Regions from separate parts of the Kitasatospora sp. NPDC048194 genome, predicted to be linked through region 2. Evidence: riboswitches for the same ligand, from Rfam matches in the RefSeq annotation. Region 2 holds a riboswitch; the other holds the start of a gene.

Region 1 (5,805 bases), on a different contig from region 2:
ATCGCGTTCAACGCGGCCGGCGGCGCCTTCCTGAAGTCGCTGGTCCGGCCGGCCGATCTGCTCACCGCCAACGCGCGCTTCGAGTCCACGAACTGGAGCTCCATCGCGGTCGGGCCGCCGCTGGGCGGGGCGGCGATCGGCCTGTTCGGGCCGGTCACCACCGTGCTGGCCGACGCCCTCAGCTACCTGCTCTCCGCGGTGGGGATCGCGGCGATCGGCGGCCGGGAGGAGGCGCCCCAGCGGGTCGGCCGTCGGGCGGCGGGCGCGGTGGGGGCGGCGGGCGAACGGGCGGCCGACGCGGGCGGGGTGGCGGGCGAACGGCCGGCCGGTGCGGTGGGGGCAGCGGACGCGGAACGGCCGGCCGACGCGGTGCTCGACGGCTGGCGGCACATCCTGGCCGATCCCGGACTGCGGGCGCTCTACCTCAACAACATGCTCGTCTCCGGTCTGATCATGGCCACCGAACCGGTGCTCGCCGTGCTCCTGCTCCGCCGGCTCGACTTCGCCCCCTGGCAGTACGGACTGGCCTTCGCGGCTCCCTGCCTCGGTGGGCTGGTCGGCTCCCGGCTGGCCCAGCGCGTCGTCACCCGCTACGGCCGCGACCGGGTGTTCCGTACCGTCGGCACCCTGCGCGCCGTCTGGCTGATCGGCCTGGTCCTGGTCCGGCCGGGCGTCGTCGGGCTGCTCACGGTGATGGCCGTCGAGCTGGCGATCATCGTCAACATGAGCCTCTACACCCCGGTGCTGGCCACCTACCGGCTCGAGCGCACGCCGACGCACCTCGTCGCCCGCACCCTGTCCGCCTGGTCCATCGGCCAGCAGGCTGCCATCGCCGTGCTCACCGCACTCGGCGGCCTGCTGGCCGACGCCACCGGTCCCCGCACCGCCCTCGCGGTCGCGGGAGTGCTCGTCCTGGCCACCCCGCTCCTGCTCCCCCGCCCCGGACGGACCGGGGACCGGCCGGAGCCGTCCCGCAGCCCCGCCTGAGTCAGAGCGGCGCGCGCCGGCCTCGGAGCGCACCGGTCGGCGCAGGCCGGCGGCCCGTCGCGCCGTCCATCGGTTCGCGGATGGTCCCCGCGTGGGCGACCGGTTCCCCGAGGAAGGCGGCCCGACGGCTTCGGGGGCCGGCGGACCGGGCGGTCAGGCCGTCCGGCGCACGGCGATGACGTTGTCGGTGACGGTCGCGCGCTGCCCCTCGGGACCGGTTGCGGTGCGCCGGAGCGCGTGGCAGCGCTCGATGCGCCAGCCGTCGTCGAGGCGCAGGTCGGCGAGGGCCTCCTCGGCCGTGGGGAAGCGCACGTCCTGCCCCGCCTGCCAGGACCACGGCGCCACCGAGGCGTGGTCGACCACGAGCAGCAGCCCGTTCGGGGCGACCGCCGCCGCGGCGCGGCGCAGGATCCGTGCGCGCGGGATCTCCACCGGGGTGTGGAAGTAGCCGGCGGTGACGAGGTCGAAGACGCCCTCGGGGAAGGTCCGGGCCAGGTCGTGCCGGACGGGGTGGACCCGGGCGGACAGCCCGGCGGTCCGGGCCCGCGCGGCGACGCGGTCGAGGGCGGTCCCCGAGACGTCGACGGCTGGCGGAGCTCGCCGAGCGGACGGGCATCAACGAGAGCACGCTGTCCCGGCTCGAGGGCGGCAGCCGCAAGCCCACCCTGGAGCTGCTGCTGCCGCTCGCCGAGGTCCACGCCGTCCCGCTCGACGAGCTGGTGGGCGCACCCCCGCACCGGCGATCCGCGCATCCACCTGCGGCCGGTGGTCCGGGACGGGATGACGTACGTGCCGCTCAGCCGCCCGGGCGGCGTCCAGGCGCACAAGCTGCTGATCCCCCCGCGACCGGGCGGCGAACCGGAGTTGAAGACCCATGACGGGTTCGAGTGGGTCTACGTGCCCAGCGGCCGGCTGCGCCTGCTGCTCGGCGACCGGAGCCTGGTCCTCAAGGCGGGCGAGGCCGCCGAATTCGACACCCACGTGCCACACTGGCTCGGGCCGGACGGCGACCGGGCCGTCGAGCTCCTGGTCCTCTTCGGACACCAGGGCGAGCGGGCCCACCTGCGAGCCCGGTACACCTGACGTTTCGTCAACTTTATGGACAGGCAATCTGGTTCGCGCACCGGGCGGTCGTCGACCGGACCGTCGCGCCGCTCCGCCGGACGCACGCCGGGCGGCGCCCCCACTGGCCGGTCCACGGTCAAGCCCCGGTCAAGGATTACGCCGCAGGGGCCATCACCCCCTATCCTGGGGCCGATTCGAACAGACACCTCGTTCGGTGAGGCGTCTTCACGGACACAGGCCACTGATCCCACCCGTCGAGAGACGCTCCGGATCAGGACAGGTCTCCCCGGCTCAAGGGGTGACCCCAAGTGGCTTCCCGTCGGACACCGACCAGGGACACGCCGTGGAGTGCCAAAGCTCTGACGAGTGGGGGTGCCCGGGCGGTGACGTCGGTCTCCCCCTGCCGCGCCGCCGCGCCCCCGATGCGCGGCCGAGACCGGGAGGAGGGCGTGATGGACGAAAGTCCTGGCCATAGTCGGCCCTTCCCCGTGCCGCACTCGCCGTCCTCGCCGTCCCACCGCCGCCCGAGGCGCCCCGTCCTTCCCTGACCCGATCCGGTCCGTTCCGCCCTGCCGCCCGCCCCGGGCGCGGGCGGCCCCGGCGCATGCCCGCCACCGGCTCCGCGGTCACGGACGGCCGCGGCGCGCCGCCGGGTGGCCCGATGCCCCGTCCTGCCGGGGCGAGGGGGTTCCCATCATGGCCGCCGCCACGCTGTTCACGTCCGCCACCGCCCGGCTGCGCGACCGCACCGTCGCCGCCGAGCGCCGCACCGCCGTCACCCGCACCGTCCGGTCGTCGCTCGTCTCGCTGGCCGGGCTGGTCGGCGGGCCGGTCGCCAACCAGGCCGGTGAGGAGGTGGGCCGCGTCGTCGACGTGGTCGCCCGCCTCTACGGGGCGGAGCCGTACCCGCCGGTCACCGGCCTGATCATCCGGATCGGCCGGCGCCGCACCTTCATCGCCGCCGACGCCGTCGACCGGATCATGACCGGGCGGGTCCGGCTGCGCACCGCCCGGCTGGACCTGCGGGAGTTCAACCGCCGCCCCGGCGAGGTGCTGCTCGCCCGCGACGTGCTCGACCACCAGCTCGTCGACGTCGACGGCGTCCAGGTCACCCGCGCCGCCGACCTCTACCTGGCCCCACTGGCCGCCCGCACCGTGCTGGTGGGCGTCGACGTCTCGCTGCCCACCCTGCTGCGCCGCCTCGGCCCGCGCCGCTGGCAGGTCCGGCCCACCCCGGAGCGCGTCCTCGACTGGCGCTCCGTCGCCCCGTTCGGCGAGCAGGCCACCCACGGGCCCGCCGAGGTACGGCTGCGCGCCTCCCGCTCCGCGCTGCACCGGCTGCGTCCGGCCGACCTCGCCGACATCCTGGAGGACCTCGGCCGGCACGAACGCCAGCAGCTGCTCGGCTGGTTGGAGCCGGAGCAGGCGGCGGACGCGCTGGAGGAGATGGAACCCGCCGAGCTGGAGAACCTGCTGCGCGAGGTGCCGCCCGAGCACGCCGCCCGGCTCGTCGACGAGATGGAGCCGGACGAGGCGGCCGACGCCCTGCGCGACCTCGCACCGGGCGAGCGCGAGACCCTGCTCGCCAGGATGCCCGAGCCCGAGGCCGCCGAACTGCGCTCGCTGCTCGCCCATCGCGAGGGCACCGCGGGTGGTGCGATGACCACCCTGCTGGTCACCGCCGGCCGCGCGCACACCGTCGCCCAGGTGCGGGCGGAACTCGCCGCGCAGGCCGAGCACCGCACCGACATCGACGCGGTCGCCGTACTGGGCGAGGACGGCCGGCTGCTCGCCGACATCCCGCTGTTCGACCTCGCCGTCGCCGAGGACACCGCCGTGGTCGGCGATCTCGTCAGCTGGCTGGGCCAGTTCGGCCCGCCGGTGACCGTCCGACCCGACACCCGCCTGCCCGAGGCCGCCGACCGCCTGGTCGCGGCCCGGGCCACCTCCCTGCTCGTGGTCGACGACTCCGGGCGCCCGCTCGGCCGGGTCCTGGCCGACGACATCCTCGACTCGCTGCTGCCCGAGCGCGGGCGCCTGCACTTCCGGAGGCTCCTCAAGTGACCCGCGACCTCGACACTGCCCGCGACCTCGGCACTCCCCGGGACACCGACCAGCCCCGGGACGCCGCTCGACCCCGGGACACCGCCCAGCCCCGGGACGCCGCCACCCGCCCGGACACCGCCGACCAGGCCCGCGGGCCCGCGCCCGACCCGGCGTCGGCGCAGCACCCCGCCGGCGTCCCGGCCGGCTCCGGGCGCGCCGGCCGCCGCCGGGGCCTGCGCCGACTGGCCGCCGTCGCGATGGTGGCCGGGCCGGGTCTGGTCGCCGCCAACGCCGGCAACGACGCCGCGGGCATCGCCACCTACGCCAGCGCCGGCTCCCAGTTCACCTACGGGACGCTGTTCTTCATGGTGCTGGTCACCGTCGCCCTGGTGATGGTGCAGGAGATGGCCGTCCGGCTCGGCGCCCACACCGGCAAGGGCCTGGGCGCGCTGATCCGCGAGCAGTTCAGCCTGCGGCTGACCGCCCTCGCGGTGTTCTGCCTGCTGCTGGCCAACACCGGCCTGGTGGTCAGCGAGTTCGCCGGCATCGGCGCCGCCTTCCAGCTCCTCGGCGTGCCCAAGTGGGCGGTCATCCCGCCGGCCGCGGTGCTGCTCTGGTCGCTGGTGCTGTTCGGCTCGTACAAGTGGGCCGAGCGGATCTTCCTGGTGATGTCGCTGGCGTTCTTCGCCTACCCCGTCGCGATGGTCCTCGGCCACCCCGACTGGGGGCAGGTCGGCGAGCACCTGGTGGTGCCGCACCTGGAGCCCGGCAAGGACTTCATCCTGCTGGCCGTCGCCCTGATCGGCACCACCGTGAGCCCCTACATGCAGTTCTACGCCGCGGCCGGCGTGGTCGACCGCGGCGTCAAACCCGCCGACTACAAGCTGATCCGGGCCGACGCCGTACTCGGCGCGGTGTTCGCCTGCGTGATCAGCCTGACCATCATCATCGCCACCGCCTCCGCGATCGGCGGCACCGGCCCGCTGGAGTCCGCCGCGCAGGCCGCCGAGGCCCTCAAGCCGGTCGCCGGGCACGGCGCCGAGCTGCTCTTCGCCTTCGGCCTGATCGGCGCGTCCGCGCTGGCCGGCGCGGTGGTGCCGCTCTCGGCGAGCTACGCCATCGGCGAGGCGGCCGGCGTGGAGCGCTCGGTGTCCCGCAGCTTCCGCGACGCGCCGCTCTTCCTCGGGCTGTTCACCGCCCAGATCGTCCTCGGTGCCGTCGTGGCGCTGACCCCGGTGGACGTCATCCAGTTGCTGATCGGCACCCAGGTCCTCCAGGGCCTGATCAGCCCGATCGTCCTGGTCTACCTGCTGGTCCTCACCAACCGCCGCGCCGTGCTGGGCGACGCCGCCAACGGCCCCCGCTACCGGATCGCCGCCACCGTCGTGGTGGTCGGCGTCGCCGCCATGTCGACGATCCTGCTCGCCCAGACCGTCCTCGGCTGGTTCGGCCTCGGCTGACCCCGCCGGGGAGCGACCGCCCGGCATCCGGCACCCCGGCGCCCGTCGGCCCTCCGGCTCAGCCGCCCGCGGGCACCCGGAGCGTGCCGTAGCGTTGCATGCGCTGCCAGCGGAGCCGGGAGCCCGCGAGCGCGGTGAAGACCGACTGGATCACCACCAGGTACATCAACTGCCGGTGGACGAACTGCTGGAGCGGCAGGCTCCACAACGGCACGCGCCGATCCCTGTCGGGCCGGGCGCTGCGCCG
Region 2 (5,805 bases):
AGGCCGATCCCGGCGATCGCGAGGAGGTCCAGCGGGGGCAGGGCGAAGTGCCCGAAGCGGGCACCGCCGACCTGTTCGACGAGCGGGCGCAGTGCGGCGACCAGAGCGGTGCCGAGGGCCACGCCGAGCACTCCGCCGGCCGCGCCCAGGACCAGGCCGCCGCCGAGGACCACCGCACCGACGTGGCTGCGGCCGCCGCCGGCCGCGCCGAGCAGGGCGAGCTGCCGCCGCGAGCGGCGGGCGCCGACCGCGAAGGCGGGCCCGGCGAGCAGGGCGACCTCCAGCAGCGCCATCCCGGTGACGGTGGCGACCACGACCCTGGTGTCACCGCCCGTGGCCGGGCCGCTGGAGCGGGTGGAGTCGCGGTAGTACGGGACGGCCCGGTTCGGCGGCGGGTCGAGGGCGACGGAGCGCGCGGTGAGGGTGTAGCCGTGGGCGTTGAACCGCTGGACGGCGGTCCAGTCCAGGGCGGCGCCGCTCGGCACGCGGAGCAGCCAGGCGTCGTGCCGGTCCGGGGCGCGTTCGGCGGCGGGCTGTCCGGGCTCCGCGGCGGCCGTCAGCGGGTCGAGCAACTCGCCCGGCCGGGCCACGAGTTCGACCCGGCCGAGGTCGTCCGGGTGCTCCACGACGGCGGTGATGGTGAAGGTGGTCCGCTCCAGCCCCTGGACGGTGGTGGTGCCGCCGAGCCCGAGCCCGGCACGGTCCAGGAAGGCCCGGGTGGCGGCCGCCTCGTGCGGGGCGGCGGGTGTGCGTCCCCCGACCACGTTCAGCCGGCCGCGCCAGACCGGGTCGCCGAGGTCGGCCTCGGTGGTGAGGGTGCGGACCAGGCCCTCGGGCGAGTTCGCGCCGGTCTCCGGCCCGGTGCGGGCGGGCGTGAGCCGGCTGCCGGGTGGCAGCAGCGAGCCGACCAGTTCGGCCGGGTCGGTGCTCGCGGCCCGCTGCTGCTCGGCCGTCGGCGGCTGCCCCGGCTTGGGGTCGAGCGCGAAGGCGCCGTCCTCGGCGATCGGGGCCTGCTCGACGGTCCGGCCCGGGCTGAGTCCGGTGACCAGGGCGTCCGCTCCGCCGACCACCCGCTCGACCCGCTCGGCCGGGGTGAGCTGCCCGCTGCGGTGGACGACGTCGGCACCGGTGACCCCGAGCACGGGCAGCGCGATCATGGCCAGGACCAGCGCACTGCGGCCCTTGGCGCGCAGTGCGTCGCGGCGGGCGATCCGCAATGCGACCTTCCACGCTCCGAGCTTCAACGCGCCACCTCCCCCAGGGGGTTGGGCCGGTGGACGGCTGCCGGGCAGCCGCCGGAGCGGCGACCGGTGCTCTCCGAGGCGATCGCGCCGTCCCGGAGGTGGACCACCCGGTCCGCCCAACCGGCGTGCGAGGCCTCGTGGGTGACCATCATGGCGGCCGCCCCGGCGTCGCAGCGGGCGCGCAGGACGGCGAGCACCGCGTCACCGGTGGCCGAGTCGAGTGCTCCGGTCGGTTCGTCGGCGAGCACCAGTCGGCGTTCGCCGATCAGCGCCCGGGCGATGGCGACCCGTTGCTGCTGGCCGCCGGACATGTCGTCGGGGAAGCGGTCGGCGAGTTCCCCGATGCCCAACTCCTCCAGCGCGGCCAGGGCCTCCCGGCGCGCGGCGCGGCCCGGGACTCCGTCGAGTTCGCGGGGCAGGGCGATGTTCTCGGCGGCGGTGAGCGCCGGGATCAGGTTGTAGTCCTGGAAGACGTACCCGACGGAGCGCCGCCGCAGGTCGGCGAGCCGGCCGCGGCTGAGGCCGCCGAGCGTGACGCCCTCGACCAGCACCTCGCCGCGGGTGGGCAGGTCCAGTCCGCCGGCCAGGGTCAGCAGGGTCGACTTCCCGGAGCCGGACGGACCCATCACGGCGACGAACTCGCCGGCGTGGACGGTCAGGTCGATCCCGCGCAGGGCGTGCACCTCGGCGGCGCCGCGTCCGTGCACCCGGGACACCCCGGTCAGGCGCAGGACGGGCTCGGACCGGGTCGGATCGGTGTGGGACACACTTCCCCCTCGTGAGCTGTTCAGCTGCATATGTCGGTGAACTATATATGCCGGGATGGGGAAGGTGTAGCAGGCGCGGACCGGTCAAGGTTCTACAAAGGTGTCGAGGAGCGGGCGGAAGGCGGCGGGCCCGCTCTCCGGCCGGGCTATGCTGTGTGAGGTTTCACGAGGCACCTCGTTCGGTGAGGCGTCTTCACGGACACAGGCCACTGACCCGACGACGTCGAGAGACGCCCAGGTTCAGGACAGGTCTTCCCGACCTAAGGGTTGACCCCAAGTGGCTTCCGGCCGACCGGCCGGACACGCCGTGGAGTGCCAAAGCTCTGACGAGTTGGGGTGTACCGGTCCGCCGCGACCGGTGTGCTCCTTGCCGTGTCGCGATGCGGCGCACAGTCGGTGCGCCCCCGGCCGGGAGGAGGCGAGATCATGGACTGCAGTAGTCCGGGCCACAGTCGGCCCTACCCCCGCATGCTCTCGAACACCTCCGGCACGCGGTGACGACCTCCCTCGCACATCCCCACCAGGCGCCTCGTCCGCTGCTCGACCACGGGCGGACGCAAGGCGCCTGACGATCCGTCACGCCAGCACGGCCGCCGTCGCCCGGCGCCGCCGTGCGGGGACGGCGGCGTGCGCCCAGCGGGAGGCGCGCTGCCGCGTGTCCCCCGACGCCCCTCGCCGAGGGGCAGGGAGGCAGGCCCTGCCATGACCAATGCGATGCTGGACCCGACGTTCCCCGCGGTTCCCGGCGCTTCCCCCACCACCTCCGCCGCCGGCCAGGCCGTCCTGGACGACGCCCACGTCGGCGACATCAAGGGCGCGCTCGGCACCCTCCGGCTCGACGACACCGCCCCGCGCCACGGGCTCTCCGCCCGGTTCAGGACCCTGCTGGCCGTCATCGGCCCCGGCCTGATCGTGATGGTCGGCGACAACGACGCCGGCGCCTTCTCCACCTACGGCCAGGCCGGGCAGAACTACGGCACCCAGCTGCTGTGGACCCTGCTGCTGCTCGTCCCCGTGCTGTACGTCAACCAGGAGATGGTGCTGCGCCTCGGCGCCGTCACCGGGGTCGGCCACGCCCGGCTGATCCTGGAGCGCTTCGGCCGGTTCTGGGGCGCGTTCAGCGTGATCGACCTCTTCCTGCTGAACGCGCTGACCCTGGTCACCGAGTTCATCGGGGTCACGCTCGCCGCCGGCTACCTGGGCCTGCCCAAGGCGGCCTCGGTGGTCCTGGCCGCCGCGATCATCATCGCCTCGGCCTTCACCGGCTCCTTCCGGCGCTTCGAACGGGTCGCCATCACCCTCTGCGCGGGCTCCCTGCTGCTGGTGCCGGTCTACTTCCTCCTCCACCCGAAGACCTCGCAGATGGCCCACGACTTCGTGACGCCCGCCCTGCCCGGCGGCTCCGGCCAGCTCGCGGCGGTCATGATGGTCGTCATCTCGATCGTCGGCACCACCGTCGCCCCCTGGCAGCTGTTCTTCCAGCAGTCGTACGTCATCGACAAGCGGATCACCCCGCGTTTCATGACCTACGAGAAGGTCGACCTGTGGATCGGGATCGCCGTGGTCATCGTCGGCGCGGCCGCGCTGATCGGCCTCACGGCGGCGGCCTTCGCGGGCACCGACGGCTTCGGACGGTTCTCCGACGCCGCCGCCCTGGCCGAGGGCATCGAGGCCAGGGCCGGCCGACTGGCCGGCGTGCTGTTCGCGATCGCCCTGCTGGACGCCTCCGTCATCGGTGCCTTCGCCGTCTCGCTGTCCACTGCCTACGCGATCGGCGACGTCTTCGGCATCAAGCACTCGCTGCACCGCGGCGTCCGGGGCGCCAAGGGCTTCTACGGCGTCTACGCCGGCCTGGTCGTCGTGGCCGCCGCGATCACCCTGCTGTCCAACGGCTACACCCAGGGCCTGATCACCCAGTTCGTCCAGGTGCTCGCCGGGGTGCTGCTGCCCTCCGCCACCGTGTTCCTGCTGCTGCTCTGCAACGACCGCGCCGTGCTCGGTCCGTGGGTCAACGGACCCAGGACCAACGCCTTCACCGCGGTCGTGGTCGGCGTGCTGGTGACGCTCTCGCTCATCCTGACCGCTGCCGTGGTCCGGCCGGGCATCGGCTCCGGCGCGATCCTGGGGATCGCGGCAGCCTGCGGCGTCGCGGGCGTCCTCGTCGCCGGGTACTCCTTCACCTTCGGCCGCACCGCCACCAAGGAGGACCCGGTCGACCGCACCGGCCGCGAGAACTGGCGGATGCCCCCGCTGGACACCCTCGCCACGCCGGTGATGTCCACGGCCCGCAAGGCCGGCATGGGCGCCCTGCGCGCCTACCTGCTGATCGCGACGGCCATGGTCATCATCAAGGTCGTCGAGACCGCGCTCGACCACTGAGCGGCCGGCCACGGGCGGGACGCCCTGGGGCGGGTGGGGGGTGGTGGGTGGCGGGTGGCGCCCCGCCGCCCCGGGTCCCGGCACCCGTCGTCCGCGGTCCTGGCGGCCGCCGCCCTGCTCGTGTTGCCCGTCCGTGTTGCCCCGCCCGCGTTTCCTGCCTGTGTTTCCCCGTCCGCGTTTCCCGTCCGCGTTCCTGGAGGAGGTGCCGTCGTGCACACCCTGACCACCGTCGAGTTCCTGGTCCGGCTCGCCACCGGCGTGGCCTGCGGCGCACTGATCGGCGTCGAGCGCCAGTGGCGCGCCCGCATGGCCGGCCTGCGCACCAACGCCCTGGTCGCCGCCGGTGCCACCCTGTTCGTGCTCTACAGCGAGGCGGTCGGTGACGCCGGCAGCCCCACCCGGGTCGCCTCCTACGTGGTCTCCGGCATCGGCTTCCTCGGCGGTGGCGTCATCCTGCGCGACGGCGCCGGAGTGCGCGGCCTCAACACCGCCGCCACGCTCTGGTGTTCGGCCGCCGTCGGGGTCCTGGCCGCGTCCGGCGAACTGGAACTCGCCGTCCTCGGCACGATCGCCGTGCTCGCCGTCCACCTGGTGCTGCGCCCGGCCGGCCGGCTGCTCGACCGGGCCCCGCAGTCCGGCAGCGACCCGGACTCCACCGGCCGGGCCGTCGTCCACCTGGAGTGCGACCGCAAGTCCGAGACCCACATCCGGGCCCTGCTGCTCCAGGCCCTGGCCGCGTCCGGCCTCGCCCCGACCGGCCTGCGCGCCCGCCGCACCGAGCAGGGCGACGCCACCAGCCTGCGCGCCACCGTGTCGACCACCGGCCAGGTGACCCCGGCGCTGGAGCAGGTCGTCACCCGGCTGTCGCTGGAGCCCGGCGTGCGGGACCTGCACTGGCACCTGGACGACGACCCGGAGGACCCGGCCGGTCCGGCGCTGGCCTGAGGGGGAGCGGCCGCTAAGGCAGGTACCGGCCTGAGGGGGAGTAGAACGGAGAGGCCGTCACGTGAGCCACTGGGAGGCCCGATGCTGAAACCCGATCCCGAGCACGGCCCGCTGGTGCCGATGCTGCTGGTGCTGACCCTGGTCACCGGAGTGGTGGACGCCGTCAGCTACCTCGAACTCGGGCACGTGTTCGTCGCCAACATGACCGGCAACGTGGTCTTCCTCGGCTTCGCCCTGGCCGGCGCGGCGAACCTCTCCGCCACCGCCTCACTCGCCGCCCTCGCCGCCTTCCTGCTCGGGGCCCTGGCCGGCGGCCACCTCTCCCGGCGCCTGCCCGGGCACCGCGGCCGGCTGCTGACCGCCGCCCTCGCCGTCCAAGTGCTGCTGGTGGCGGTGAGCACCGTGCTGGCGGCCGTCGTCGGCCACGGATCCTCGTCCGCCCGCTACACCTTGATCGGCCTGCTCGCGCT

The links. Region 2 has a riboswitch for magnesium ahead of ACGF07_RS15605 (NRAMP family divalent metal transporter). Riboswitches for the same ligand answer to the same signal wherever they lie in the genome.
Region 1: it holds a riboswitch for magnesium, as region 2 does, so the genes downstream of both, ACGF07_RS03470 (magnesium transporter MgtE N-terminal domain-containing protein) here and ACGF07_RS15605 (NRAMP family divalent metal transporter) in region 2, are expected to answer to the same signal.

The regions. Positions count from the first base shown of each region.
Region 1 covers NZ_JBIDAK010000002.1:217,679-223,483, reverse strand. Annotated here, with positions in the region: gene ACGF07_RS03485 (MFS transporter) at 1-987, shown strand, start outside; gene ACGF07_RS03480 (hypothetical protein) at 1,141-1,419, opposite strand; partial or broken gene ACGF07_RS03475 (helix-turn-helix domain-containing protein) at 1,575-2,070, shown strand; M-box (ykoK) riboswitch at 2,252-2,431, shown strand; gene ACGF07_RS03470 (magnesium transporter MgtE N-terminal domain-containing protein) at 2,749-4,116, shown strand; gene ACGF07_RS03465 (NRAMP family divalent metal transporter) at 4,113-5,558, shown strand; gene ACGF07_RS03460 (hypothetical protein) at 5,617-5,772, opposite strand.
Region 2 covers NZ_JBIDAK010000010.1:220,530-226,334, reverse strand. Annotated here, with positions in the region: gene ACGF07_RS15615 (FtsX-like permease family protein) at 1-1,244, opposite strand, end outside; gene ACGF07_RS15610 (ABC transporter ATP-binding protein) at 1,241-2,011, opposite strand; M-box (ykoK) riboswitch at 2,179-2,354, shown strand; gene ACGF07_RS15605 (NRAMP family divalent metal transporter) at 2,726-4,390, shown strand; gene ACGF07_RS15600 (MgtC/SapB family protein) at 4,601-5,335, shown strand; gene ACGF07_RS15595 (YoaK family protein) at 5,417-5,805, shown strand, end outside.